2 regions of the Shigella sp. SIG6 genome follow, and region 1 is predicted to be linked to the other one. Evidence: predicted binding sites of a transcription regulator. Region 1 holds the regulator's gene; the other holds the start of a gene.

Region 1 (20,686 bases):
AGTTACGGGAATTCCGAAGAGGATTCACAAGAACATACCGGCAGTCAGTTGCGTATTGCGGCGTATGGCCCGCATGCCGCCAATGTTGTTGGACTGACCGACCAGACAGATCTCTTCTACACCATGAAAGCCGCTCTGGGGCTGAAATAAAACCGCGCCCGGCAGTGAATTTTCGCTGCCGGGTGGTTTTTTTGCTGTTAGCAACCAGACTTAATGGCAGATCACGGGCGCAAACGCTCATGGTTAAAACATGAAGAGGGATGGTGCTATGAAAATAACATTACTGGTTACCTTGCTTTTTGGTCTGGTTTTTTTAACCACCGTCGGCGCTGCCGAGAGAACCTTAACCCCACAACAACAGCGTATGACCTCCTGTAATCAGCAGGCGACGGCGCAGGCGTTGAAAGGGGATGCTCGTAAGACCTACATGAGTGATTGCCTGAAGAACAGCAAGTCTGCGCCTGGTGAAAAAAGTTTGACGCCACAGCAGCAAAAGATGCGCGAATGTAATAATCAAGCAACGCAACAATCTCTGAAAGGTGATGATCGTAATAAGTTTATGAGTGCCTGCCTCAAGAAAGCCGCCTGATACCTGATAGTGCTAACGGGTGAGCTACGAAAGTGGCTCACCCGAAATTTCATACTTCTGCCTTTAGCCCCGTCTCTATAATTTGGGAAAATTGTTTCTGAATGTTCCCAAAAATAATGAATGATGAAAACTTTTTCAAAAAAGCGGCGGCGCATGGGGAGGAACCTCCTTTAACTCCTCAAAACGAACATCAGCGGTCCGGGCTGCGCTTCGCCCGTCGCGTCAGACTACCCCGTGCGGTTGGCCTGGCTGGCATGTTCTTACCGATTGCTTCAACGCTGGTTTCGCACCCGCCGCCGGGCTGGTGGTGGCTGGTGTTGGTCGGCTGGGCGTTCGTCTGGCCGCATTTAGCCTGGCAGATAGCGAGCAGGGCCGTCGATCCGCTTAGCCGGGAAATTTACAACTTAAAAACCGATGCAGTATTAGCGGGAATGTGGGTAGGCGTAATGGGCGTAAACGTGCTGCCTTCCACCGCTATGTTGATGATTCTGTGTCTGAATTTGATGGGGGCAGGCGGCCCCCGTCTGTTTGTCGCGGGTCTGGTGTTGATGGTGGTTTCCTGCCTTGTCACCCTCGAGCTTACGGGCATTACCGTGTCGTTCAATAGTGCGCCGCTGGAATGGTGGCTCTCCCTTCCCATTATTGTCGTTTATCCTCTGCTGTTTGGCTGGGTCAGCTACCAGACGGCAACCAAACTGGCGGAACATAAACGCAGGTTGCAGGTCATGAGTACTCGCGACGGCATGACGGGCGTGTATAACCGACGTCATTGGGAAACTATGTTACGCAATGAATTTGATAACTGTCGGCGGCATAATCGCGATGCAACGTTACTGATTATCGATATCGACCATTTCAAGAGCATCAACGATACCTGGGGTCATGATGTGGGCGATGAAGCGATTGTGGCGCTTACCCGACAGTTACAAATTACCCTGCGCGGTAGCGATGTGATTGGTCGGTTTGGCGGCGATGAGTTTGCAGTAATCATGTCCGGTACGCCAGCTGAGAGCGCCATTACCGCCATGTTACGGGTGCGTGAAGGGCTAAACACGTTACGCTTGCCGAATACGCCACAGGTAACTTTACGGATTAGTGTGGGGGTTGCGCCGCTGAACCCACAAATGAGTCACTATCGTGAGTGGTTGAAATCGGCAGATTTGGCGCTTTACAAAGCAAAGAAAGCCGGACGTAACCGCACCGAAGTGGCGGCCTGACGTCCGGCGAAAGTCATCAGGATTTGCTGAGTTTTTCTGATTTTTCCATACACTTCGTCATCGCTTCGATCACTGCGGCACGGAAGCCTTTCTCTTCCAGTACGCGTACCGCTTCAATGGTGGTGCCTCCCGGTGAGCAGACCATATCTTTCAGTGCCCCCGGATGTTCTCCCGTTTCCAGCACCATTTTTGCGGAACCCATTACCGCCTGAGCGGCAAATTTATACGCCTGGGCGCGTGGCATCCCGCCCAGCACGGCGGCGTCGGCCATCGCTTCGATAAACATAAATACGTAGGCTGGCGAAGAACCGCTCATACCGACCACCGGGTGGATCATCGGCTCAGCAATTACTTCCGCTTCGCCAAAGCAGCGGAAAATATTCAGCACATCAGCGGTATCTTCTGGGGTTACCAGCGCGTTTGGCGTTACGGAGGTCATCCCGGCATTAACCAGCGCGGGAGTGTTCGGCATGGCGCGGATAATTTTCCGGTCATGGCCCAGCGCGCGGGCAAGCTGGTCGAGCGTGACACCTGCAGCAATAGAAACGACCAGAGAGTCTTTATTCAGGCTGGAGGTGATTTCGCTAAGCACTTTAATCATGATGCCAGGTTTAACGGCAGCAAAAATGATGTCGGCGATTTGCGCCACTTCTTGCGCCGATTCTGCGGCGTTGATGCCGAACTGGTCATGCAGGGCGGCGACTTTATCCGGGGAGGGGGTGTATACCCAGATTTGCCCTGGAAGCACCTGACCGCTGGCAATCAGACCGCCGAGAATGGCTTTTCCCATATTGCCGCAGCCAATAAAACCGATTTTCTTTTCCATTGCCTCACTCCTGCCGTGAAATTCATTGTTTTGATAATCGCTGGCAGAAGCATAAACAGAACTATGCCGGAAGGCAAAAGCGCGACACAATAGAGGATTACCCAACAAAGGATGACTTTATGACAATTTGGGTGGATGCCGACGCGTGTCCCAATGTAATTAAAGAGATTTTGTATCGCGCGGCGGAACGTATGCAGATGCCGCTGGTACTGGTAGCAAACCAGAGTTTACGCGTGCCGCCATCGCGATTTATTCGTACGCTGCGCGTCGCGGCAGGTTTCGACGTTGCCGATAACGAAATTGTCCGGCAGTGTGAAGCGGGCGATTTGGTGATCACCGCAGATATACCTTTGGCTGCTGAAGCCATCGAGAAAGGCGCAGCGGCGCTTAATCCGCGCGGCGAACGTTACACGCCAGCGACCATTCGTGAGCGCCTGACGATGCGCGATTTTATGGATACCTTACGTGCCAGTGGGATCCAGACCGGCGGACCAGATAGCCTTTCACAACGTGACCGCCAGGCCTTTGCCGCGGAGCTGGAGAAGTGGTGGCTGGAAGTGCAACGTAGTCGTGGCTAAATGTAATTTATTATTTACACTTCATTCTTGAATATTTATTGGTATAGTAAGGGATGTATTGAGATTTTCACTTTAAGTGGAATTTTTTCTTTACAATCGAAATTGTACTAGTTTGATGGTATGATCGCTATTCTCATGACACCGGCTTTCGCCGCATTGCGACCTATTGGGGAAAACCCACGATGACACAACCTCTTTTTCTGATCGGGCCTCGGGGCTGTGGTAAAACAACGGTCGGAATGGCCCTTGCCGATTCGCTTAACCGTCGGTTTGTCGATACCGATCAGTGGTTGCAATCACAGCTCAATATGACGGTCGCAGAGATCGTCGAAAGGGAAGAGTGGGCGGGATTTCGCGCCAGAGAAACGGCGGCGCTGGAAGCGGTAACTGCGCCATCCACCGTTATCGCTACAGGCGGCGGCATTATTCTGACGGAATTTAATCGTCACTTCATGCAAAATAACGGGATCGTGGTTTATTTGTGTGCGCCAGTATCAGTCCTGGTTAACCGACTGCAAGCTGCACCGGAAGAAGATTTACGGCCAACCTTAACGGGAAAACCGCTGAGCGAAGAAGTTCAGGAAGTGCTGGAAGAACGCGATGCGCTATATCGCGAAGTTGCGCATATTATCATCGACGCAACAAACGAACCCAGCCAGGTGATTTCTGAAATTCGTAGCGCCCTGGCACAGACGATCAATTGTTGATTTTAGAGCGCCTATACTTAACGTTCATCCCGTGAAATAAGGAAGAACGATGCCAACGAAACCGCCTTATCCTCGTGAAGCATATATAGTGACGATTGAAAAAGGAAAGCCAGGACAGACGGTAACCTGGTACCAACTCAGAGCCGATCATCCTAAACCAGACTCGTTGATCAGTGAACATCCGACGGCTCAGGAAGCGATGGATGCGAAAAAACGCTATGAGGACCCTGACAAAGAGTGACCGCATCAGACTGCTCGGAAGGGATTCTGAGTGCCACTACAAGGGATCTGCGTCACATTTTTCATAATTCATGTTTTTCTAATAATTAGAATATTAAACAATAACATTCCATTACTGGAATCATTTGGAATCTTTACATTATGCCGTGCACGTCTGCTGCTACGCTTTTTGTCATTTGTAGCACAAGTAAGTGTCAGCAGTGGTGCTTCACACTTGCCCGGTAATTAACGACGAAAGAAAAGTAAGGTGGATGAACAATGAGTGCGTCGTTGGCGATCCTGACCATCGGCATTGTACCTATGCAGGAGGTTTTGCCGCTCCTGACGGAATACATTGACGAAGATAATATTTCCCATCATAGCCTGCTGGGGAAGTTAAGTCGTGAAGAAGTGATGGCGGAGTACGCGCCAGAAGCAGGCGAAGACACCATTCTCACATTATTAAATGACAACCAGCTGGCCCATGTTTCGCGTCGTAAAGTGGAGCGAGATCTGCAAGGTGTGGTTGAAGTGCTCGATAATCAGGGTTATGACGTCATTTTATTAATGAGTACAGCAAACATTAGTAGTATGACTGCGCGTAATACGATCTTTCTTGAGCCGTCGCGAATATTGCCTCCACTGGTTTCCTCTATTGTTGAAGATCATCAGGTGGGGGTTATCGTTCCGGTTGAGGAGATGCTGCCCGTTCAGGCGCAAAAATGGCAAATTTTGCAGAAATCGCCGGTATTTTCATTGGGTAACCCCATTCATGATTCAGAACAAAAAATCATTGATGCTGGGAAAGAATTACTGGCAAAAGGGGCTGATGTCATCATGCTGGATTGTTTAGGATTTCACCAACGTCATCGCGATTTACTGCAAAAACAGCTCGATGTTCCTGTCTTGCTCTCTAACGTATTGATTGCACGGCTGGCTGCGGAATTACTGGTGTAATTTTGCGTGACAGCCAGCGCCTCTGGCCCCTATAGTGAAGTAGATGTTCAACTACCAGACAGGGCCAGTTTATGCTTCAAAGTAATGAGTACTTTTCCGGCAAAGTGAAATCGATCGGCTTTTCCAGCAGCAGCACTGGTCGCGCCAGCGTGGGTGTTATGGTTGAAGGCGAATACACCTTCAGCACCGCTGAGCCGGAAGAGATGACGGTAATCAGTGGCGCGCTGAATGTGTTACTGCCTGACGCGACCGACTGGCAAGTGTATGAAGCCGGTTCGGTGTTTAATGTTCCCGGTCACAGTGAGTTTCATCTTCAAGTTGCCGAACCCACCTCTTATCTGTGCCGCTATCTGTAATTCCTCGCCTTCCCCTTGAACGGGAGGGCATTTTTCTGAAATATCCTCTCTTTAACCCATAATAATATTTCCTTTGCTGCGATTTTTTCAATTTCCGATATATTCATAATTCATCAAGGTTGATATAAATATCAGTGAAGATCTCCAGGTATTTTTTGCGGAACTGGCTACGATAAAAGATAAATCAGATGATGAATGGTGGCGTGCATTGCTGCAAAGTCGCAATGATCATTTGCGTCAAACGGCATTACGCAACGCACATACCCCGGCGTCGTTGTTAACGACATTGACTGAGCCTCAGGATCGGTCGCTGGCTATTAATAATCCACAGCTGGCTGCCGATGTGAAAACGGCGTGGTTAAAAGAGGATCCATCATTACTCTTATTTGTCGAACAACCCGATCTTTCGCAGTTACGTGATTTAGTGAAAACCGGGGCAACGCGGAAAATTCGCAGTGAAGCGCGTCACCAGCTTGAGGAAAAACAATGACACAACGTCCATGGAGCAAGTTACAGCGGGAGAACTATGACTTACTGACGCCAACGATCAACCTGCAAATTCACTGTACCCGTTATCCCATGCGCAGCCAAAATGGTGGAAGTACCGATTTACCGCGTTATTGGATCACGTTGGATAAAAACGTGATCTGGGATTACCCGAAAGACTTTATTGCAGGTAACGCTGGAGTGCGTAATTTTCACGGTGAAACTTGCTGGTATCCTTACCTGACGGATATTTGTTCAATTTCTGATTTATTGCGTGAATATATTGATACCCCAAAAGCGGAGCTGTTAACAAAACAATTTACCAGCGATAAATGGGGGGTAGTGAATATTCTGCGTGCAGCTGACAGGCGAATAGGGATGAGGCGATTAGATCAGTTACGGCGTAAAACGCATAATATTGCTGCGCTAAAAATTATTGCTCGCCGTAGCGAATAATTATATGCCTGGTGTGGCTTCGTACGCCGGATAAGACGCGGCAGGCGTCGCATCCGGCATTAAAGGAAAATCAGCAATTAACGTTGTGCTTCGCCACCTAATCCTTCAATCAGGTTTTGAATTAACGCTGCCAGTTCACCAGTCATCAGGATGAAATCGGCATCAAAACGCTGGGCGAAATCTTCACGGTCGATATCTTCGTTTTGATCGCGCAGCTCGTCGCAGAACTTAAGACGCTTGAGCGAACCATCGTCGCACATCACAAACTGAATGCGCTGCTGCCAGTCGAGCGCCAGTTTAGTCACCACTTTTCCGGCTTCAATGTGATTGGTGATCTCTTCGCTGGTCAGATCTTGTTTCTTCGCGCGGATCACGCCGCCATCTTCCAGCAACGATTTCAGCTCGGCTTCATCAAGCAGCTGGAAGCCCTGTGCAGCACTACCAGAGCGAACCCATTCGGTCAGCGTCAGTTCAATCGGGTTTTCCATGCTCAATGGTACAACCGGTAACGACCCCAGGCTTTTACGCAGTAATGCCAGCGTATCTTCCGCTTTTTTGGCACTGGCGCAGTCCACCATAATCAAACCGTTAACCGTGTCGAGCCACATCATTGTCTGGCTAAAACGGCTGAAAGCACGCGGCAGCAGAGAGTGCAGCACTTCGTCTTTCAGCGAATCTTTTTCGGTTTTCTTCAGCTTACGCGCCTGTTCCGCTTCCAGTTTGGCGATTTTCGCTTCCAGCGCCTGTTTAATCACCGGAGACGGGAGGATTTTTTCTTCTTTGCGCGCGCAGATAACAATTTGACCATTGGCAACGTACGTTAACGCATCGCTGTGCGATCCCATCGGAGGAACCCAGCCCATCTTCGCCATGTCCTGGCTGCCGCATGGGGTAAATGCCATCGAGGCTAGCTGTTTTTCCATCTCTTCTGCACGCAGCGAAATCTCGCGGCTAAGACGGTAAACCATTAAATTTTTGAACCACAGCATGATAATTTCCACGGCCTTGTCGTTAAATTTAGCGGGCATGATAACGAATTGTCGGCGGCCTTGCATTGCCAATCCGGTTGTCCGTCTCTACGCTATTGATATTGAAAAAAATAAGGAGAGTACAGTGCGTATAGGTATCGATTTAGGCGGCACCAAAACTGAAGTGATTGCACTGGGCGATGCAGGGGAGCAGTTGTACCGCCATCGTCTGCCCACGCCGCGTGATGATTACCGGCAGACTATTGAAACGATCGCCACGTTGGTTGATATGGCGGAGCAGGCGACAGGGCAGCGCGGCACGGTAGGTATGGGCATTCCAGGTTCGATTTCGCCCTACACCGGTGTGGTGAAGAATGCCAATTCAACCTGGCTCAACGGTCAGCCATTCGATAAAGACTTAAGCGCGAGGTTGCAGCGGGAAGTGCGGCTGGCAAATGATGCCAACTGTCTGGCGGTTTCAGAAGCAGTAGATGGCGCGGCAGCGGGAGCGCAGACGGTATTTGCCGTGATTATCGGCACGGGATGCGGCGCGGGCGTGGCATTCAATGGGCGGACGCATATCGGCGGCAATGGCACGGCAGGTGAGTGGGGACACAATCCGCTACCGTGGATGGACGAAGACGAACTGCGTTATCGCGAGGAAGTCCCTTGTTATTGCGGTAAACAAGGTTGTATTGAAACCTTTATTTCGGGCACGGGATTCGCGACGGATTATCGTCGTTTGAGCGGACATGCGCTGAAAGGCAGTGAAATTATCCGCCTGGTTGAAGAAAGCGATCCGGTAGTGGAACTGGCATTGCGTTGCTACGAGCTGCGGCTGGCAAAATCGCTGGCACATGTCGTGAATATTCTCGATCCGGATGTGATTGTCCTGGGGGGCGGGATGAGCAATGTAGACCGTTTATATCAAACGGTTGGGCAGTTGATTAAACAATTTGTCTTCGGCGGCGAATGTGAAACGCCGGTGAGTAAGGCGAAGCACGGTGATTCCAGCGGCGTACGCGGCGCTGCGTGGTTATGGCCACAAGAGTAAAAAACGTAGGCAATTGGCGCATCATGCCTGATGCGACGCTTGCCGCGTCTTATCAGGCCTACAAAATGTGCCAGAACCGCGTAGGGCGGATAAGGCGTTCACGCCGCATCCGGCAATAAGCAACGCGCACCGTGACAGTAATCTACCCCAGTGGTTTCGCCAGCACCGGACTATCCGCCGCTTGCTGGCGCTTATAGCGACCATACAGCAGCAACGATGACATCGCAGCAAACGAAAGCAGGGCGGCAGGCAGCGCCACGTAATTATATGCCAGCCCCAGCGTCAGCATCATACCTCCGCAATATGCGCCGACGGCGCTACCGAGGTTAAACGCTATTTGCCCACCTGCGGCACCTAATAACTCTCCGCCTTTGGCATTTTGCAGTAACAATATTTGCAGAGGTGCTGAAAGGGCAAATAATCCCGCGCAACAAATAAAAGCAAAAATAAGCGACGTTGTTTTCATGCCGCCGCAGAAAAAGAGCATCAGCAGTGCCAGTACAATGATAAAGTCAGTCACTGCTGCAATGCGCAGTGGTGAATAACGTCCTGAAATCCTGCCACTTAGCATATTTCCCAGCACCATCCCTAGCCCAACTAACATCATAATAAAGGTCATCGCCGTTTCCGAAAAACCGGAAATAAACATCATGTATGGCTTTACGTAGCTGAACCAGGCAAACACACCTGCGTTGCCAAACATCGTGGCGGCGAAAATTAACCACGGGGCCGGGCTGCGCAAAAAGTGAAATTGTTCGCGCAGATTTCCTTTCGCCTCGTCGCGAATATCTGGCACCCAAAAATAGACCGATGCCATCACCGCAATATTAAAAACAGCGATCAATAAAAAGGTGTAACGCCAGCATTCCTGACTTAAATACGTTCCCAGCGGAATGCCCAGCAAATTGGCGACTGTCATCCCGGAAACCATCCCCGCCACGGCGGCGGTGACTTTTCCGGGTTTGATAATTTTTGATAACACGATCGCTCCGACGCCAAAAAATGCGCCATGCGGAAAGCCGGATACCAGCCGACCAATGGCGAGCATCAGGTAAGACGAAGAGAGCGTGAACATGGCGTTGCCAATGACGCACAACGCCACCAGAAACAACAAGATATGTTTGAGTGAGTAGCGGCTGGAAAAGAGTGCGATGATTGGCGCACCGACCACCACCACCAGTGCATAATACGAGATCATATGCCCGGCAGCAGGAATCGAAATTCCTACGTTATGCGCCAGCTCCGTGAGCACGCCCATAATGCCAAATTCGGCCATCCCCAAACCAAACGTGCCCAGAGCCAAAGATAAAATGACTTTTTTCATACCACCATCACAACCACCAGAACGGCTACCAATCACCGTAGCCAATAAAGTGATAGCTTGCAGGATAACGACCAGCAAGGCCAAGAGATAATTCGCCCCTCTGTATTCATTATCCTGCTGAATAGTTATTTCACTGCAAACGTACTTTCCAGTTTGCTGTAGCCCAGGCCGTTGATCTTTTTCACTTTGATCTGCACCGGAATACGCTCTTTCATCGCTTCTACGTGGCTAATCACACCGATGGTTTTGCCACTGGCGTTCAGGGCATCCAGCGCATCAAGGGCGGTATCCAGCGTTTCGCTATCCAGCGTGCCAAAACCTTCATCAAGGAACAGCGAGTCAATACGTGTTTTATGGCTGACCAGATCCGAAAGCGCCAGCGCCAGCGCCAGACTAACGAGGAAACTTTCGCCGCCGGAAAGGGTACGGGTATCGCGTACCGCATCTGCCTGCCAGGTATCAACAACCTCGACTTCCAGCGCCTCGCTGGCTTTGCGCTGTAACAGATAGCGCCCGTGCAGCCGGGTAAGTTGCTGATTAGCGAGATGGACTAAATTATCCAGCGTCAGCCCCTGGGCAAACTTGCGGAATTTATCGCCCTCTTTGGAACCTATTAGCGAATTCAGATATCCCCAGTCCTCAACCTGCTGCGTCATTTGAGCAATTTGCTGCATTAAGGTTTGTTGTTGCTGACGGTTATCTGCATCCTGCTTCAGCTGCTGGCGAATCTCGCCTTGACTCGTGGTGTTTTCACGCAACTTTTGGTGAGTTTGCGCTAACTCTTGCTGAATCTGCTCCACCGTCACAGTGAGAGCCAACCCGTCAGGTCGGTGTTGTTGATGCTGTGCCAGCGTTTCTGCTGTCTGAGTGACCAGCGTTTGCGCCTGACGGCGCTGGTTTTCCAGATTCTGCTTGAGCTGTTCCAGCTGCGTTAGTGTTTGTTCATCCATTAGCGCCGCAAGGAACGCCTGCTGATCGTCAAAGACGCTGGCCTGTAGCGCGGTGTCAAACTGCGCTTGGGCTTTTTGCAGACTTTGCGCCGCCAGAACATCCTGTTGCTGTAACGTCTGCTGCTGGCTGTGTAATGCGAGACATTGTTCATGAACCTGCCGCCAGTTATCCAGCGCCACAGTTTCTTCGCTGTGCGGGAGATCATCACTTTGCGGCAACGTTTCCAGAATCGGCGTCAGCTGCTGAATACGGTTTTGCAGCGCGGTTAATTCGTTCTGGCGTTGCTGCCAGCTCTGCGCTTCTTGCTGACGTGTCGCCAACCAGCTCTCTTCTTCATCTTCCTGTGGCAATGTCAGTGCATAACCCGCCAATGCCGTTAAGAGCTGCTGCTGACGTTGTTCAATTTGCTGTTGATACTGGATAATTTGCTGATTATGCGCGGCAATCTGCCCTTGTAATTCATGTCGTTGGCTGAGTAACCGCAGCTGGCGTTCGTGCTCATCTTGTGCATCCAGCCACGGTTGAATATCGTCCTGTGGCTGCAAGGTGATATTGAGGCTGGCCGTGACGGCTTGCCATTGTTGAGTAAGTGCTTGCTCATCTTGTCGGAGGCTTTGCGCTTCGTTTTCATCGCGCTGAAGCTGCTTCGTTAATGCATCCAGTTGCCCGCGCAGCGCCGCACCTTCTTCGCCGAGCTTTTTAACTTCGTTTTCCAGCGCCAGTAATCGAGACTGATTAACACCAGGCTCCAGCGCCTGATACGCCTCGACCGCCGGGTGGCTGGTGGAACCACAAAGTGGACAAGGCTGACCCGCCTGTAACTGTGCACGCTGGGCTTCCAGCGTTTTGATGCGCGCTTCCTGCTCGCAAATGGTTTTCACATCGGCAAGTTGCTGCGTCTTTTCTTTATAACGCGGGCGCATTTCGTTAAGTGCGACATTACGTTGCGTCTGTTCCAGAGTGACATTCTGGATAGTGACCATTAACTGCGCCAGACGTTTTTGTTGGGGAACAATCTGCCCATGCAGCGCGACCAGGCGCTGACGCAGTGGGCGTTGCTCGGCATGTTGCGCCAGGGCGGTAGCAACTTCATCGGCGGTTAACGTCAACGTGATCGCCGCAAGCGCATTAAGTTTTTGCTCAGCATGGGTTAACTGTTGCTGCCATTGCCGCAGATGCTCGCGATCGCTGGTTTGTTGGGAGAACTGCGCACGCCAACCCGCCAGTTCGTTGTTCCACTGACGGAAGCGGTCGTGTTCCTGTAACCAGGTATTCAGGCTTTGTTGCTGCTGCTGTAATTCTGCTGACTGCTTCGCCGCGTGGTGGCGAATGCTCGCGCGAAGCGCCATTGTGCTCTGTAAGCGAGTATTTACTTCTTCAATCTGCTGGCGAATATGCGCCAGCGCCGCGCTGTGTTCTGCGATGCGTTCCCAGTGTGGACGAAGATTTCGTGCCGGTTGTGCCAGACTAAGCGCCGCCAGTTGAGGTTGCGCTTTTTCTTCTTCGGCTAACGCCTGTTGCAAGGCCTGCTGACGGCGGCTGGCTTCTTGCTGCAATTCGTCCTGACGCGTTAACCAGTTTAGCGATTGTTGTTCTTGCTGCTGCGCGGTAATTAACTGTTTTTCTTCGTCAGTAAGTACCTGCAAACTCGCTGTCAGCGATTGCACTTGTTCCGGCGTGAGCAACGTGACGCCGCTGGCCTGCGCTTGCAGCTTCTCCAGCTCAGTGCGGGCCGATTTGTGCTGCTCAAAAACCATCGCCGAGATTTGCCCGTAGATTTCAGTGCCGGTTAACTCCTCGAGCAATTCCGCGCGTTCTTTGGGTTTGGCATTCAGGAAGGCAGCAAATTGCCCCTGCGAAAGCAGCATCGAACGGGTGAAGCGCCCGTAATCCAGCCTGGTTAACGTCGCTGTCAGTTCCAGCTTATCTTTCACTTTGTCGGCGAGAATTTTGCCGTCGGCGCAGCGCGCCAGCTCTACGCGAGGCACCTGCAAATTACCGTCCGGCTGGTTACGCGCCCGATTCTGGCTCCAGAACGCGCGATACGCTTCACCTTTCACTTCAAACTCCACCTCCGCCAGACATTCAGCGGTATCGCGGGTCATGAGATCATTTTGCGATTGTGAAACGTTAGAGAGACGCGGAGTTTCGTGATACAGCGCCAGACAAATGGCGTCCAGCAGGGTGGTTTTCCCCGCACCGGTTGGGCCGGTAATGGCAAACAGCCCGTTGCTGGCGAACGGCTCGCGGGTGAAATCAATCTTCCATTCGCCTTTTAATGAGTTCAGGTTTTTCAGGCGCAGGCTGAGAATTTTCATGCTTCGTGTTCTCCGGCGAGGGTATGCAACGTCGTGGTGAAAAGATGCTGCAGACGTTGCTGCTGCGATTCATCCAGTTCTTCCAGTGCCAGACGGCGATTGAACACCTCTTCGACGCTGAGTTCGCTGAGGGTTTCACGCTGTTGGCTGGCTAACACACGCTCGCGCTGTTCACGACTCCGACGTACCAGCAATACTTCGACAGGCAATGATTCGGTTAATGCCTGGATTTTGCGCTGAATATCATGCAGATACTCATCAGTAGTGATTTCGATATCCAGCCAGACAGGTGGCTCCTGCGATACATCGCGCCACTGTTCCAGCTGTGCGGTAATCGACGCCAGATCGCCTTTCAGCACCGCCATGGGTTGAGTTACCGGTACGTTCAGGTTTTCCACGCTCTCTAATTTGCCGTTTGAAAATGTCACCAGATGGACATATTTACTCTTACCGCATTCATCAAAACTCAGTGGAATGGGGGAACCGCAATAGCGAACATGTTCCATGCCGCCAATAATCTGTGCGCGGTGAATATGCCCGAGCGCGATGTAGTCGGCTGGTGGAAAGTTTTGTGCCGGAAACGCGTCCAGCGTGCCAATATAAATGTCACGCACGGCGTCACTTTTACTGGCACCCACGGTCGTTAAATGTCCCGTGGCGATGATGGGCAGAGGCTGATCGCCGCGCAGTTTGCAGGCATCGGCATAGTGTTGTTGGTAATAATCGGTAATCGCTGCCAGTAAATGCTGCTGTTTTTCAATACCGTTAAGCCCCGCCTGGCTGGAAATAATGTCACGCGGGCGTAAAAACGGAATGGGGCACAGCACTGCGCCTGGCGTCCCGTCGCGACGAGGCAAGATTTGCGGCGCATGTCCGGCGCTGGCGACCACGGTTGTATTGAGGAACGCCATGATATCGCGCGATTCATTCAGCGTGGCGACCGAGTCATGGTTTCCTGCCAGTACCACCAGATGACAGCCAGTTTGCTGTAAATTGACAACAAAACGGTTGTATAACGTGCGGGCGTAACTGGGCGGCGAGCCGGTATCGAAAACATCACCAGCAACAATAATCGCATCCACCTGATGGGTTTGTGCTGTCTCCAGCAGCCAGTCAAGAAAAGCCTGATGTTCAGCTTCGCGGCTTTTACTGTAGAAGTTCTGGCCGAGATGCCAGTCTGAGGTGTGAAGGATGCGCATAACGGTTCCCTGGCGAAAAAGCATGGTCGCGATTATACCCAAACAGATGTGCCATTTGCTTTTTTCTGCGCCACGGAAATCAATAACCTGAAGATATGTGCGACGAGCTTTTCATAAATCTGTCATAAATCTGACGCATAATGACGTCGCATTAATGATCGCAACCTATTTATTACAACAGGGCAAATCATGGCGAGACGTATTCTGGTCGTAGAAGATGAAGCTCCAATTCGCGAAATGGTCTGCTTCGTGCTCGAACAAAATGGCTTTCAGCCGGTCGAAGCGGAAGATTATGACAGTGCTGTGAATCAACTGAATGAACCCTGGCCGGATTTAATTCTCCTTGACTGGATGTTACCTGGCGGCTCCGGTATCCAGTTCATCAAACACCTCAAGCGCGAGTCGATGACCCGGGATATTCCAGTGGTGATGTTGACCGCCAGAGGGGAAGAAGAAGATCGCGTGCGCGGCCTTGAAACCGGCGCGGATGACTATATCACCAAGCCATTTTCGCCGAAGGAGCTGGTGGCGCGAATCAAAGCGGTAATGCGCCGTATTTCGCCAATGGCGGTGGAAGAGGTGATTGAGATGCAGGGATTAAGTCTCGACCCGACATCTCACCGAGTGATGGCGGGCGAAGAGCCGCTGGAGATGGGGCCGACAGAATTTAAACTGCTGCACTTTTTTATGACGCATCCTGAGCGCGTGTACAGCCGCGAGCAGCTGTTAAACCACATCTGGGGAACTAACGTGTATGTGGAAGACCGCACGGTCGATGTCCACATTCGTCGCCTGCGTAAAGCACTGGAGCCCGGCGGGCATGACCGCATGGTGCAGACCGTGCGCGGTACAGGATATCGTTTTTCAACCCGCTTTTAACGCCTTGCTCATCGGACGCAGAGCAGGGCTTATGATTTCTTAACTGGAGTATCTTACGTGCTGGAACGGCTGTCGTGGAAAAGGCTGGTGCTGGAGCTGCTACTTTGCTGCCTCCCGGCTTTCATCCTGGGTGCATTTTTTGGTTACCTGCCCTGGTTTTTGCTGGCATCGGTAACAGGACTGCTTATCTGGCATTTCTGGAATTTATTGCGCCTTTCATGGTGGCAGTGGGTGGATCGCAGTATGACCCCGCCACCGGGGCGTGGTAGCTGGGAACCGCTACTATACGGCTTACACCAGATGCAGCTGCGAAATAAAAAACGCCGCCGTGAACTGGGCAATCTGATTAAACGCTTTCGTAGCGGCGCGGAGTCGCTGCCCGACGCGGTGGTGCTGACCACGGAAGAGGGCGGTATTTTCTGGTGTAACGGTCTGGCGCAACAAATTCTTGGTTTGCGCTGGCCGGAAGATAACGGGCAGAACATCCTTAACCTACTACGTTACCCGGAGTTTACGCAATATCTGAAAACGCGTGATTTTTCTCGCCCGCTCAATCTGGTGCTCAACACCGGGCGGCATCTGGAAATTAGCGTCATGCCTTATACCCACAAACAGTTGCTGATGGTGGCGCGTGATGTCACGCAAATGCATCAACTGGAAGGGGCGCGGCGTAACTTTTTTGCCAACGTGAGCCATGAGTTACGTACGCCATTGACCGTGTTACAGGGTTACCTGGAGATGATGGATGAGCAGCCGCTGGAAGGCGCGGTACGCGAAAAAGCGTTGCACACCATGCGCGAGCAGACCCAGCGGATGGAAGGGCTGGTGAAGCAGTTGCTAACGCTGTCGAAAATTGAAGCCGCGCCGACGCAATTGCTCAATGAAAAGGTTGATGTGCCGATGATGCTGCGCGTTGTTGAGCGCGAGGCTCAGACTCTGAGTCAGAAAAAACAGACATTTACCTTTGAGATAGATAACGGCCTCAAGGTGTCTGGCAACGAAGATCAGCTACGCAGTGCGATTTCGAACCTGGTCTATAACGCCGTGAATCATACGCCGGAAGGCACGCATATCACCGTACGCTGGCAGCGAGTGCCGCACGGTGCCGAATTTAGCGTTGAAGATAACGGACCGGGCATTGCACCGGAGCATATTCCGCGCCTGACCGAGCGTTTTTATCGCGTTGATAAAGCGCGTTCCCGGCAAACCGGCGGTAGCGGATTAGGGTTAGCGATTGTGAAACATGCGGTGAATCATCACGAAAGTCGCCTGAATATTGAGAGTACAGTAGGAAAAGGAACACGTTTCAGTTTTGTTATCCCGGAACGTTTAATTGCCAAAAACAGCGATTAATCCGCCTTTGTCATCTTTTATTGCCATAAGCCAGCCGATGCTGGCTTATTTTCTTTGCAGTCAAAATACGGGCGTTAGATTTTACAACGGTTGGTGATTTTTTGTTCGCATGATTAGCCATGTCTTTTTCACGGAAATAGTGTTTTATACTGGTTGGTGATTTCTTATCGCTATATACCTCTGGTTTTTAGATCCCTCCTTGCTTTAAAACGTTATAAGCGTTTAAATTGCGCTTCAGGTGCTGTCATACTGACTGCATTAACGCGGTAAATCGAAAAACTATTCTTCGCCGCGCCTGGTTGGGAGTATTTCCCGCTAAAATTGTTTAAATATACCGCTGTATCATCCCCAGGGATTGGCACAAAAATTTAACGTTACAACACCACATCCACAGGCAGTATGATTTATGACCCATCAATTAAGATCGCGCGATATCATCGCTCTGGGCTTTATGACATTTGCGTTGTTCGTCGGCGCAGGTAACATTATTTTCCCTCCAATGGTCGGCTTACAGGCAGGCGAACACGTCTGGACTGCGGCATTCGGCTTCCTCATTACTGCCGTTGGCCTGCCGGTATTAACGGTAGTGGCGCTGGCAAAAGTTGGCGGCGGTGTTGACAGCCTCAGCACGCCAATCGGTAAAGTCGCTGGCGTACTGCTGGCAACGGTTTGTTACCTGGCGGTGGGGCCGCTTTTCGCTACGCCGCGTACAGCTACCGTTTCCTTTGAAGTGGGGATTGCGCCGCTGACGGGTGATTCCGCGCTGCCGCTGTTTATCTACAGCTTGGTCTATTTCGCTATCGTTATTCTGGTTTCGCTCTATCCGGGCAAGCTGCTGGATACCGTGGGCAACTTCCTTGCGCCGCTGAAAATTATCGCGCTGGTCATCCTGTCTGTTGTCGCGATTGTCTGGCCGGCGGGTTCTATCAGCACGGCGACTGAGGCTTATCAAAACGCTGCATTTTCTAACGGCTTCGTTAACGGCTATCTGACCATGGATACGCTGGGCGCAATGGTGTTTGGTATCGTTATTGTTAACGCGGCGCGTTCTCGTGGCGTTACCGAAGCGCGTCTGCTGACCCGTTATACCGTCTGGGCTGGCCTGATGGCGGGTGTTGGTCTGACTTTGCTGTACCTGGCGCTGTTCTGTCTGGGTTCAGACAGCGCGTCGCTGGTCGATCAGTCTGCAAACGGCGCTGCTATTCTGCATGCTTACGTTCAGCACACCTTTGGCGGCGGCGGTAGCTTCCTGCTGGCGGCGTTAATCTTCATCGCCTGTCTGGTCACGGCGGTTGGCCTGACCTGTGCTTGTGCAGAATTCTTTGCCCAGTACGTACCGCTCTCTTATCGTACGCTGGTGTTTATCCTCGGCGGCTTCTCGATGGTGGTGTCTAACCTCGGCTTAAGCCAGCTGATCCAGATCTCCGTACCGGTGCTGACCGCTATTTATCCGCCGTGTATCGCACTGGTTGTATTAAGTTTTACACGCTCATGGTGGCATAATTCGTCCCGCGTGATTGCTCCGCCGATGTTTATCAGCCTGCTTTTTGGTATTCTCGACGGGATCAAAGCATCTGCATTCAGCGATATCTTACCGTCCTGGGCGCAGCGTTTACCGCTGGCCGAACAAGGTCTGGCGTGGTTAATGCCAACAGTGGTGATGGTGGTTCTGGCCATTATCTGGGATCGCGCGGCAGGTCGTCAGGTGACCTCCAGCGCTCACTAAATCACTGAACATTTGTTTTAACCACGGGGCTGCGATGCCCCGTGGTTTTTTATTGTGTTGATGGGTTAGGAATTGATGGAAAGTAAGAATAAGCTAAAGCGTGGGCTAAGTACCCGCCACATACGCTTTATGGCACTGGGTTCAGCAATTGGCACCGGGCTGTTTTACGGTTCGGCAGACGCCATCAAAATGGCCGGTCCGAGCGTGTTGTTGGCCTATATTATCGGTGGTATCGCGGCGTATATCATTATGCGTGCGCTGGGGGAAATGTCGGTACATAACCCGGCCGCCAGCTCTTTCTCGCGTTATGCGCAGGAAAACCTTGGCCCGCTGGCAGGTTACATTACCGGATGGACCTACTGCTTTGAAATCCTTATTGTCGCCATCGCCGATGTGACCGCTTTTGGTATCTATATGGGTGTCTTGTTCCCGACGGTGCCGCACTGGATTTGGGTACTGAGCGTGGTGCTGATCATTTGCGCCGTAAACCTGATGAGCGTGAAGGTCTTCGGTGAGCTGGAATTCTGGTTCTCGTTCTTTAAAGTCGCCACCATCATCATCATGATTGTCGCCGGTTTCGGCATCATCATCTGGGGGATTGGCAACGGCGGGCAACCGACCGGTATTCATAACCTGTGGAGCAACGGCGGCTTCTTCAGTAACGGCTGGCTTGGCATGGTAATGTCGTTGCAAATGGTGATGTTTGCTTACGGTGGGATCGAAATTATCGGGATTACCGCCGGTGAAGCGAAAGATCCTGAGAAATCGATTCCGCGTGCGATTAACTCCGTGCCGATGCGTATTCTGGTGTTCTACGTCGGTACGCTGTTCGTCATTATGTCTATCTACCCGTGGAATCAGGTTGGCACTGCCGGTAGCCCGTTCGTGCTGACGTTCCAGCATATGGGCATTACCTTTGCCGCCAGCATTCTTAACTTTGTTGTGCTGACCGCTTCGCTGTCGGCAATTAACAGTGACGTATTTGGCGTAGGCCGTATGCTCCACGGTATGGCAGAGCAGGGCAGCGCACCGAAAATTTTCAGCAAAACGTCGCGTCGCGGTATTCCGTGGGTTACGGTGCTGGTGATGACTACCGCGCTGCTGTTTGCGGTGTATCTGAACTACATCATGCCGGAAAACGTCTTCCTGGTGATCGCTTCGCTGGCAACCTTCGCCACGGTATGGGTGTGGATTATGATCCTGCTGTCGCAAATCGCCTGCCGTCGCCGTTTGCCGCCAGAAGAAGTTAAGGCGCTGAAATTTAAAGTGCCGGGTGGGGTAGCAACGACCATCGGCGGGCTGATTTTCCTGCTCTTTATTATCGGGTTGATTGGTTATCACCCGGATACGCGTATCTCGCTGTATGTCGGTTTCGCGTGGATTGTTGTGCTGTTGATTGGCTGGATGTTTAAACGCCGCCACGATCGTCAGCTGGCTGAAAACCAATAATACTTGCGTTCTGTAAGCCGGTTCAGGAGGAAATCCTGATCCGGCTATTCCGAAAGTTATCCGCCCCCGTCCTCCTCCCCCAAATATCCTTCAGATGATGAGTGATCCTGCATTAGGCTATGGCAAGGTGATCAGATTTTCATCACAGGGGAATTATGATGTTAAATGCATGGCACCTGCCGGTGCCCCCATTTGTTAAACAAAGCAAAGATCAACTGCTCATTACACTGTGGCTGACGGGCGAAGACCCACCGCAGCGCATTATGCTGCGTACAGAACACGATAACGAAGAAATGTCAGTACCAATGCATAAGCAGCGCAGTCAGCCGCAGCCAGGCGTCACCGCATGGCGTGCGGCGATTGATCTCTCCAGCGGACAACCCCGGCGGCGTTACAGTTTCAAACTGCTGTGGCACGATCGCCAGCGTTGGTTTACACCGCAGGGCTTCAGCCGAATGCCGCCGGCACGACTGGAGCAGTTTGCCGTCGATGTACCGGATATCGGCCCACAATGGGCTGCGGATCAGATTTTTTATCAGATCTTCCCTGATCGTTTTGCGCGTAGTCTTCCTCGTGAAGCTGAACAGGATCATGTCTATTACCATCATGCAGCCGGACAAGAGATCATCTTGCGTGACTGGGATGAACCGGTCACGGCGCAGGCGGGCGGATCAACGTTCTATGGCGGCGATCTGGACGGGATAAGCGAAAAACTGCCGTATCTGAAAAAGCTTGGCGTGACAGCGCTGTATCTCAATCCGGTGTTTAAAGCTCCCAGCGTACATAAATACGATACCGAGGATTATCGCCATGTCGATCCGCAGTTTGGCGGTGATGGGGCGTTGCTGCGTTTGCGACACAATACGCAGCAGCTGGGAATGCGGCTGGTGCTGGACGGCGTGTTTAACCACAGTGGCGATTCCCATGCCTGGTTTGACAGGCACAATCTTGGCACGGGGGGAGCTTGTCACAACTCTGAATCGCCCTGGCGCGACTGGTACTCGTTTAGTGATGATGGCACGGCGCTCGACTGGCTTGGCTATGCCAGCTTGCCGAAGCTGGATTATCAGTCGG
Region 2 (3,244 bases), on a different contig from region 1:
TCAACGACGGGGTTACTCAAGATTGAGGAAGGATTATCGTTCGGCGACCAGGCGAATAATATCTTCGTCATCAACCGATTTTTGACTCTCAATGGTCTTTTTATCTGCTTTCTCTGGTTCGTTTGCTTCGCACAAACGACGTAACAGTGCATTTTGACGTTTTTGCTGATCCAGCAACGCCTCAAGCAGTTCAATCTGTTCGTTAGTCCGTGAACTGGCACGATTGATAAAAAACCACAAGATGAGCCCGATAAGAAGAACCACCACCGATACAACCAAAGACGCAATGTTCATCACGCCTGAATTTACAACTTCGTTCATTTCACCACCTCTGAGTAGAGGCGCTATTCTACCACTGCTGGAGAGGAAGAAAATCTAGTGCTGAAAAAATGATATCACCACGGGATAAACTGGTTAATGGCACAAATTCCGCTGAAAAATTGTACATCCTGATCGCACATCATGTTGAATACCTGCGCCCAAAGCAGCAAGCAAGCCAACACCACGACAACCAGAACGACCCATCGAAACTTTTTCACTCCAATCTCCGCTTCACCTACCTTATGTCATTAAACTAGCATGCGTTAGTTAAACAGCGCCTAACTATGTCGATATTCGTGCTTTTTCGGAATGAGTAGCTTGCTTCAGCGCATATTGCCGCTACGATTAAGCGAACATAAAAAGAGAAGAGGTTGTAATGCGATTCATCATTCGCACAGTTATGCTGATAGCACTGGTATGGATAGGATTATTACTCAGCGGATATGGCGTTTTGATTGGAAGCAAAGAGAATGCCGCAGGATTAGGTTTGCAATGTACCTATCTGACTGCCAGAGGCACCAGCACGGTACAATACTTGCACACTAAAAGTGGTTTCTTGGGGATAACAGATTGCCCACTGTTACGTAAAAGCAATATCGTGGTCGATAATGGTTAAGGGTAATAAATAACCAGATTCTCACTCATGAGTAAAATATTCTTATAGCAAGCGCGTTTAATATAACGCACCTTCAACTTTATTTTTCTCATGCTAAATAAAGAACCTGTCTGTTTGATATTCCGACAGGTTCTTACTCTCATCAGAACGGATAGTCGTGATAACCCATTTGGGCAGAAATTTTGCGCGCTGCGGTATGCAACATTGCGACATATTCCTGTAAACGCTCTTCAGAGAAACGCAACGTCGGGAAGGAGATGCTCAAACCGGCAATGACCACGCCAAAGCGATCAAATACCGGTACCGCAATGCATCGCAGCCCTTCTTCCTGCTCTTCGTTATCTTCGCCATACCCCTGCTCGCGCACCTGGTCCAGAACGGGTAATAACGCTTCTGTACTGGTGATGGTCCGCTCGGTACTGCGTTTATACTCCACGCCCTCAAGAATTTGCTTCACTTCATCGCGATCGCGCCATGCCAGCAGTACCTTACCAATCGCGGTGCTGTACAGCGGATTACGACGCCCAATCCGTGAATACATGCGCAAATTGTACATAGAGTCAATTTTGTGAATGTAAACAATACTGTCTTCGTCCAGTGCGCCGAGGTGGATAGTTTCTTTGGTCAGGCGGGAGATCTCACGCATCTGGATATCTGCGCTACGAATTAAATCGACGTTTTGTAACGCGCGAGCGCCCAGTTCAAACAATTTCAGGGTCAGGGAATATTTCTCCGACTCCCCTTCCTGCGCCACATAACCTAAGGTTTTCATGGTCTGTAAAAAGCGATAAACGGTGCTTTTTGACATCATGACGCGCTGCGACAGCTCGGTTATCCCTATTTCGCGCTCTTCACCCAGCGCCTGCAAAATGCCAAAAACTTTTAGCACGGAAGATACAGAATCAGGCTGTTTATCCAGATCTGCGTTAGCCATTTATCACCTCATTGCGAGTGTTTTATAAAAATCAGAACTGTTTTTTATTATAATTTCGCACCAGGGTGGTCGCAATCCATCTTTTGCCGGTTAGTTACAATTCTGCGACATCCACCGTGAATATCAGTGCTAGAATCATACCCCTGTTGATTATTCACCAAAGATATAAAATTCCTATGCCAAAAGTTCAGGCCGACGGCCTGCCATTGCCCCAGCGATACGGTGCGATATTAACCATTGTGATTGGTATTTCGATGGCTGTCCTTGACGGCGCAATCGCCAACGTCGCCCTGCCAACAATCGCCACGGACCTTCATGCCACACCAGCCAGTTCCATCTGGGTAGTGAACGCCTATCAAATCGCCATTGTCATCTCCCTGCTCTCGTTTTCGTTTCTGGGCGATATGTTTGGCTATCGACGTATTTATAAATGCGGTCTGGTCGTTTTTCTGTTGTCTTCACTGTTCTGCGCCCTTTCTGATTCGCTGCAAATGCTCACCCTTGCGCGTGTCATACAGGGTTTCGGCGGTGCAGCGTTGATGAGCGTTAATACCGCACTTATCCGCCTGATCTATCCACAACGTTTTCTGGGGAGAGGGATGGGCATAAACTCGTTTATTGTTGCCGTCTCTTCTGCTGCCGGGCCGACAATTGCTGCAGCAATCCTCTCCATCGCATCCTGGAAATGGTTATTTTTAATCAACGTACCGTTAGGTATTATCGCCCTGCTTCTGGCGATGCGTTTTCTGCCACCCAATGGTTCTCGCGCCAGTAAACCCCGTTTCGACCTGCCCAGCGCCGTGATGAACGCGTTAACCTTCGGCCTGCTTATCACTGCGTTGAGTGGTTTCGCTCAGGGGCAATCGCTGACGTTAATTGCTGCGGAACTGGTGGTAATGGTTGTTGTTGGTATTTTCTTTATTCGCCGCCAGCTTTCTCTTCCCGTACCGCTGCTACCGGTGGATTTACTGCGTATCCCGCTGTTTTCACTTTCTATTTGCACATCTGTTTGCTCTTTCTGCGCACAAATGCTGGCAATGGTTTCCCTGCCCTTTTACCTGCAAACCGTGCTCGGGCGTAGTGAAGTCGAAACAGGTTTACTTCTGACACCGTGGCCGTTAGCAACGATGGTGATGGCTCCGCTGGCAGGCTATTTGATTGAACGCGTACATGCAGGATTGCTGGGTGCTTTAGGGTTGTTCATCATGGCTGCGGGGCTTTTTTCCCTGGTTCTGCTGCCCGCGTCACCTGCGGATATCAATATTATCTGGCCGATGATCTTATGTGGCGCTGGATTTGGCTTATTCCAGTCACCCAATAACCACACCATTATTACCTCCGCTCCGCGCGAACGTAGCGGTGGGGCCAGTGGC

Evidence for each region. Region 1 encodes PhoB, which activates phosphate uptake and scavenging genes when phosphate is short. Its sites were predicted from a motif close to CTGTCATAAAACTGNCNNAT; they were not measured.
Region 2: kdgR (DNA-binding transcriptional regulator KdgR) is a predicted target of PhoB. The motif match lies at 1,883-1,902, and genes of this name have one in related genera.

What each region holds. Positions count from the first base shown of each region.
Region 1 covers NZ_JBQZXC010000019.1:1,406-22,091, forward strand. The annotation lists partial or broken gene phoA (alkaline phosphatase) at 1-150, shown strand, start outside; gene psiF (phosphate starvation-inducible protein PsiF) at 269-589, shown strand; gene adrA (diguanylate cyclase AdrA) at 691-1,806, shown strand; gene proC (pyrroline-5-carboxylate reductase) at 1,823-2,632, opposite strand; gene ACUU1M_RS05365 (YaiI/YqxD family protein) at 2,752-3,210, shown strand; gene aroL (shikimate kinase AroL) at 3,393-3,917, shown strand; gene yaiA (protein YaiA) at 3,967-4,158, shown strand; gene ACUU1M_RS05380 (AroM family protein) at 4,416-5,093, shown strand; gene ppnP (pyrimidine/purine nucleoside phosphorylase) at 5,165-5,449, shown strand; partial or broken gene ACUU1M_RS05390 (DUF2773 domain-containing protein) at 5,604-5,939, shown strand; gene ACUU1M_RS05395 (SF0329 family protein) at 5,936-6,391, shown strand; gene rdgC (recombination-associated protein RdgC) at 6,469-7,380, opposite strand; gene mak (fructokinase) at 7,505-8,413, shown strand; gene araJ (MFS transporter AraJ) at 8,556-9,737, opposite strand; gene sbcC (exonuclease subunit SbcC) at 9,863-13,006, opposite strand; gene sbcD (exonuclease subunit SbcD) at 13,003-14,205, opposite strand; gene phoB (phosphate response regulator transcription factor PhoB) at 14,395-15,084, shown strand; gene phoR (phosphate regulon sensor histidine kinase PhoR) at 15,142-16,437, shown strand; gene brnQ (branched-chain amino acid transporter carrier protein BrnQ) at 16,844-18,163, shown strand; gene proY (proline-specific permease ProY) at 18,239-19,612, shown strand; gene malZ (maltodextrin glucosidase) at 19,768-20,686, shown strand, end outside.
Region 2 covers NZ_JBQZXC010000213.1:199-3,442, reverse strand. The annotation lists gene ACUU1M_RS19395 (YebO family protein) at 34-321, opposite strand; gene mgrB (PhoP/PhoQ regulator MgrB) at 396-539, opposite strand; gene ACUU1M_RS19385 (YobH family protein) at 698-937, shown strand; gene kdgR (DNA-binding transcriptional regulator KdgR) at 1,080-1,871, opposite strand; gene ACUU1M_RS19375 (MFS transporter) at 2,048-3,244, shown strand, end outside.